2 regions of the Mesorhizobium sp. WSM4807 genome follow, and region 1 is predicted to be linked to the other one. Evidence: riboswitches for the same ligand, from Rfam matches in the RefSeq annotation. Region 1 holds a riboswitch; the other holds the start of a gene.
What was found. Region 1 has a riboswitch for S-adenosylmethionine ahead of metX (homoserine O-acetyltransferase MetX). Riboswitches for the same ligand answer to the same signal wherever they lie in the genome.
Positions count from the first base shown of each region.

Region 2: another riboswitch for S-adenosylmethionine. It lies ahead of AC0L3N_RS31040 (O-succinylhomoserine sulfhydrylase); the one in region 1 lies ahead of metX (homoserine O-acetyltransferase MetX).

Region 1 is NZ_JBVVQY010000005.1:55,487-58,692, forward strand. It holds gene AC0L3N_RS08045 (prephenate/arogenate dehydrogenase family protein) at 1-566, opposite strand, end outside; gene hisC (histidinol-phosphate transaminase) at 573-1,682, opposite strand; SAM riboswitch at 1,839-1,916, shown strand; gene metX (homoserine O-acetyltransferase MetX) at 2,037-3,206, shown strand.
Region 2 is NZ_JBVVQY010000043.1:981-4,186, reverse strand. It holds gene AC0L3N_RS31045 (ceramide glucosyltransferase) at 1-516, shown strand, start outside; gene AC0L3N_RS31040 (O-succinylhomoserine sulfhydrylase) at 563-1,753, opposite strand; SAM riboswitch at 1,828-1,905, opposite strand; gene AC0L3N_RS31035 (2'-deoxycytidine 5'-triphosphate deaminase) at 2,030-3,124, shown strand.

The DNA of each region.
Region 1 (3,206 bases):
ACGATGGCCAGCGTCATGTCGTGATGCTGGGGATCCATCGTATCGATGTTTGAGCCGCAACGGCGCCAGAATTCCGAGAGCTTTTCCAAGGCGGCCGGATCGGTGCCGGGCAACGGCGTGAAGATGCACCAGCGGTTTTCGAACAGTTCGGCAAAGCCGGCGTCCGGGCCCGACTTTTCAGTGCCGGCCAGCGGGTGGCCGGGAATGAAATGCACACCAGCAGGCACATGCGGCTGCATCTGCGCGATGACCGACGCCTTGGTCGAGCCGACATCGGTGAGGATGGCGCCCTGCTTCAGCGCCGGTGCGATTTCCTCGGCGACCTCGCCCGAAGAGCCGACCGGCACCGAAACGATCACCAGGTCGGCATCGCCGACCGCCTCTTTCGCGTCCATCGCGTAGGAGGAGCCGAGGCCGAGTTCCCGCGCCCGCGCCAGGGTCGTTTCGCTGCGCGTCGAGATGGCGACGTGACCGGCTAGGCCTTCGCGATGGATTACGCGGGCCAGCGACGAGCCGATCAGGCCGATGCCGACCAGCGCGATCTTTTCGAACATCGGTGATGTCATGGTCTTCTAGCTTTTCAGAAATGTCGCGAGGGCGGCGACAACGCCACGATTGGCCTCTTCGGTGCCGATGCTCATGCGCAGTGCATTGGGGAAGCCGTAGCCGGAAACGCGCCGCAATATATAGCCGCGCGCGGAGAGGTAATCGTCCGCAGCTGCCGCCGAATGTTTTTTGTCCTCGGGAAAGTGGATGAGGACGAAATTGCCGACGCTCGGCGTCACCCGCAGTCCGAGCTTGGTCAACTCCTCGCTCACCCATCGCAGCCAGGTGTCGTTATGAGCCACGCTGCGCTCGACATGGGTGCGGTCGCGGATCGCGGCAATGCCGGCCTCAATCGCCGTCGCGTTGACGTTGAAGGGACCTCGCACGCGGTTGATCGCGTCGATGATATGCATCGGCGCGTACATCCAGCCGATCCGCGCACCGCCGAGGCCGAGCTTGGAGAAGGTGCGGGTCATAACCACGTTTTCCGCGCCAGCCACCAGCTCGACGCCGGCTTCATAATCATTGCGGCGGACATATTCGGCATAGGCTGCATCCAGCACCAGAAGCACGTTTCGAGGCAGGCTGGCATGCAGGCGGCGCACCTCCTGGAACGGCAAATAGGTGCCGGTCGGGTTGTTGGGATTGGCGAGGAAGATGATCCTGGTACGCGGCGTCACCGCAGCGAGGATCGCATCGACGTCGGCGCGCTCATTGGTTTCCTTGACCGACACCGGGACAGCACCTGCCGACTGGATGTAGATCTTGTAGACCATGAAGGCGTGTTCGGTGATCACAGCTTCATCGCCGGGCGCGAGATAGGTCTGCGCAAGCAGGCCGAGAATCTCGTCGGAACCATTGGAACAGACGATGTTCGCCGGGTTGAGGCCATGCACCTCGGCGATCGCCTCCCGTAGGCGCCTGGCGGTGCCGTCGGGATATATGTCGAGTTTGGCCGCGACGTCGCGCGCGGCTTCTATCGCCTTCGGCGAGGGGCCAAGCGGGTTCTCGTTCGACGACAGTTTGTGGACCTTGGCAACGCCGGCCGGCGCCGTGCTTTTGCCCGGCACATACGCTTCGATGTCCATGATCCCCGCGCGGGGCGTTGGACGTGCCCGATCCGATGCCTGGTTCATATTGCAAAAATCCGTCGAAAACGCTTCCACCCGGGAAGCCGCAGCGGAAATACAAGCCGTGGCCTGGAATGTCGAGAGGCGGCGATCATGGGTGAGCGACTGGCATGGGTGAACGACTGGCCGTTGACGCCGAGACGCTCCGGTCCTAGAAGAAAGGCGAAATCCCGTGGTGATTTGGCCGGTCGGCTTGCAGCCACGTTAAACAACTCGCTAAAGGGCCGTTTGCATCCTGTAACCGGCTTTGCGAAGGCGATGTCGGTTTTCTTGTTGTCCGTAGCCGGCCGGACAATCGCATCGACCCGAAAATCGGTATCGACTTTCGGAAAGCGCGATGGGTTAATGTAAGAGGATGCGATGGTCGCGCTGCGCACTAAAAGAACCAACAACGAGGCCGACGAGCCGTCGAGCCCGGTGTTGCGTTTCGGTGCCGACAAGCCGCTCAAGCTCGATGCCGGCACGCTGCTGTCACCGTTCCAGATCGCCTACAAGACTTACGGCACCCTCAACGACGCCCGCTCCAACGCCATCCTCGTCTGCCATGCACTGACCGGCGACCAGCATGTCGCCAGCACCAATCCAGTGACCGGCAAGCCGGGCTGGTGGGAAGTGCTGATTGGCCCCGGCAAGATCATCGACACCAGCCGCTTCTTCGTCATCTGCTCAAACGTCATCGGCGGCTGCCTCGGCTCGACCGGCCCCGCCTCGACCAATCCAGCCACCGGCAAGCCCTACGGGCTCGACCTGCCGATCATCACCATACGCGACATGGTGCGGGCGCAGTTGATGCTGGTCGATCATTTCGGCATCGAAAAACTGTTCTCGGTGCTCGGCGGCTCGATGGGCGGCATGCAGGTGCTGCAATGGGCGTCGAGCTATCCGGAGCGCGTTTTCTCGGCGCTGCCGATCGCCACTGGCGCGCGCCATTCCTCGCAGAACATCGCCTTCCATGAGGTCGGCCGGCAAGCGGTGATGGCCGATCCGGACTGGCATGGCGGCAAATATTTCGAGCAAGGCAAGCGCCCGGAAAAGGGACTGGCTGTGGCGCGCATGGCCGCTCACATCACTTATCTGTCGGAGGCGGCCCTGCACCGGAAGTTTGGCCGCAACCTGCAGGACCGTGAAGCGCTCACCTTCGGTTTTGACGCCGACTTCCAGATTGAGAGCTATCTGCGCCATCAGGGCATGACCTTCGTCGACCGCTTCGACGCCAACTCCTATCTCTACATGACCCGGGCGATGGACTATTTCGACCTCGCCGCCGATCATGGCGGCCGGCTGGCCGACGCCTTTGCCGGCACCAGAACCCGTTTCTGCCTGGTCTCCTTCACCAGCGACTGGCTGTTCCCGACCGAGGAGAGCCGCTCGGTCGTTCACGCGCTGAACGCGGCCGGCGCCTCGGTGTCCTTCGTCGAGATCGAGACCGATCGCGGCCACGACGCCTTCCTGCTCGACGAGCCGGAGCTGTTTGCCGCCATCAACGGCTTCATCGCCTCGGCGGCTCGCGCCAGGGGGCTCAGCGCATGA
Region 2 (3,206 bases), on a different contig from region 1:
GCCAATGGCGGCATCCGTGCGCTTGCCGCCGAGATTGCCGAGGATGCCGCCGCGACCAAGCTGGTCAACGGGCTTGGACTGCGCGTCAATCTCGTCGCCTCGCCCTTCGAGCAGCCGCTCGGTTTGCGCACATTTGGCGAAATCTGGTCGCGTCAGGCCCGCTGGGCACGCCTGCGCCGCGTCACCTTCCCCCTGTTCTTCGCGCCCGAGATCCTGATCGGAGCGGCGCCGCCGCTGGTGCTTGCGCTGGTTGCTGCAGCAGGCGCCGGCTTCAGCCTGTCGGCAACCGCCGTTGCCGTGCTGGTAGTCGCCTATCTCCCGGAATGCGCTCTCGCCTCGGCCAAGGGCTGGCACCTGTCGCTGCGCATGATCCCGGCGATGGTTGCGCGGGACGTGATGCTTCCCGCCATCTGGGTGCGCGGCTGGCTCAGCGGTGCCGTCGACTGGCGCGGCAACACGATGACCATCCGCACCAGCGCCGGTGCGGAATTGGAAGAGACTCCGTCGGGCGCCTGACCGCGCTTGGCTTGACGATTCGAGCGAAGCTGTTCGGCGCGTATCCCTATCTGGCGGCTTTCAGTGCCTGCTCGATGTCTTCGAGCAGGTCGTCTGTGTCCTCCAGGCCGACGGACAGCCTGAGCGTGCCTGGCCCGATGCCGAGTTCGGCACGCGCCTCATCGCTCAGATTCTTGTGCGTCGTCGTCGCCGGATGAGTGATCAGGCTCTTGGCATCGCCGAGATTGTTAGAGATCAGCACGATATCGAGCGCGTTCTGGAAGGTGAAAGCCGCCTGTTTGCCGCCCTTGACGTCGAGGCAGATCAGCGTCGAGCCGCCCGACATCTGCTTCTTGACGACCGCCGCTTGCGGGTGATCGGCGCGGCCGGGATAGATGACGCGGGCGATCTCCGGCTGCTCGGCGAGGAAGTCCGCGATCCGGCCGGCACTTTCCGTCTGCTGGCGCACGCGCAGCGGCAGGGTTTCCAGGCCTTTCAGCAGCGTCCAGGCATTGAACGGCGACAGGCTGGGACCGGTGTGGCGGAAATAGTCGTGCAGGTTCTCGTCGATCCACTTCTTGTCCGACAGGATGACGCCGCCGAGACAGCGCCCCTGGCCGTCGATGTGCTTGGTCGCCGAATAGACGACGATATGGGCGCCGAGCTGCAACGGCTTCTGCTGTAAGGGCGTGGCAAAGACGTTGTCGACGATCAGCCGCGCTCCGATCGAATTGGCAAGTGAGACGACGGCTGCGATGTCGACGACTTCCAGCGTCGGATTGGTCGGGCTTTCAAGGAAGAACAGCTTTGTGTTGGGCCTGACCGCCTTTTCCCAATTGGAGATTTCGGTGCCGTCGACCAGCGTCGCCTCGATGCCGTATTTCGGCGCCAGCGTTTCGACCACCCAGCGGCAGGAGCCGAACAGCGCGCGCGCCGCCACGATGTGGTCGCCGGCCTTGGCGCTGCACAGCAACGCCGCTGTGACCGCCGCCATGCCGGATGCGGTGGCGCGGGCATCTTCGGCACCTTCCAGCGCGCACATGCGCTTCTCGAACATGTCGACCGTCGGATTGGCATAGCGCGAATAGATGAAGCCCGGTTCCTCGCCCTTGAAGCGGGCTTCCGCCGCCTGCGCCGTGTCGTAGACATAGCCTTGCGTGAGATACATCGCCTCGGAGGTTTCGCCGAAGCCGGAACGCAGCGTTCCTGCATGCACGAGGGCGGTCTGAGGCTTCCAGTTGCGCTTGTTGCTCGTCATCACCTTGTTCCAAACACCAAAAATGGTCCAAACACAAAAAAACCGGCCGCGAAAGTCGCAACCGGTCCATACGGCCTTTCGGCCCGACGGTCCTTTAGCGACTTGTTTAACGTGGCTGCAAGCCGACCGGCCAAATCACCACGGGATAATGACCCTTTAGACCTGCACCGCGCTTGCGTCAATTGCCGGCATGATTAAGAGGTTGTACCAGCAGGTTCCGTGGCAAGGACCTGCAACAAAACGAGACCTCGCCCGGCCTTCGAGCGGAGCCAGACTTTGCGGCAGACAGGCATTCTTCCCGATCAGGACATTTCCGCGCTGTTCCAGTCGGGCGCTCTGAAATCGCCGCGCGCGCTTGATGCCGACCAGGTCCAGCCGGCCAGCCTCGACCTCAGGCTTGGCGACAAGGCCTGGCGGGTGCGCGCCTCCTTCCTTCCCGGCCCCAACCACAGGGTTGCTGAAAAACTCGACCGTCTGAAGCTGCACGAAATCAATCTCGCTGATGGTGCGGTGCTGGAGACGGGCTGCGTCTATATCGTGCCGCTGCTCGAGAGCCTGGCGCTTCCGGCAAGCATTTCCGCCTCCGCCAACCCGAAGAGCTCGACCGGACGGCTCGACATCTTCACCCGCGTGATGACCGATCGTGGCCACGAGTTCGACAAGATCGCTGCCGGCTACAACGGCCCGCTCTATCTGGAAGTCAGCCCGCGCACCTTTCCGATCGTTGTCCGCGCCGGCTCGCGGCTGTCTCAGGTCAGGTTCCGCACCGGCAATGCGCTTTTGTCGGAAAGCGAGCTGCACGAATTGCACCGTGCCGAGACGCTCGTCGCCACCGAGCCGCCGAATATTTCCGGCGGCGGTATTGCGCTGTCGATCGACCTCGATGGCGACAAGGACGGGCTGGTCGGCTACCGCGGCAAGCACCACACCGGCCTGGTCGATGTCGACAAGCGCGCGGCACAGGATGTCGTCGATTTCTGGGATCCGCTCTACAAGAGCGGCGCCGGCGAACTGGTGCTCGATCCGGACGAATTTTATATCCTCGTCAGCCAGGAAGCGGTGCATGTGCCGCCGCTCTACGCCGCCGAGATGACGCCCTTCGATCCGCTGGTTGGCGAATTCCGTGTTCACTATGCCGGTTTCTTCGATCCGGGCTTCGGCCATTCGTCGGCCGGCGGCACCGGCAGCAGGGCGGTGCTCGAAGTGCGCAGCCACGAAGTGCCGTTCATCCTCGACCACGGCCAGATCGTCGGGCGGCTGGTCTACGAGCACATGCTGAAGCGGCCGCAGGCGCTCTACGGCACTGATCTCGGCTCGCACTACCAGGCACAGGGCCTGAAACTGTCCAAGCATTTCCGCGCCGCGCGCTGATCGCCGATCAAATCAGACTGTGCTTGCCTGACCTTGTGGGCCGTGCTTGGTTGTGCCCAGCCGTTAAGGTGGTTGGAACCAA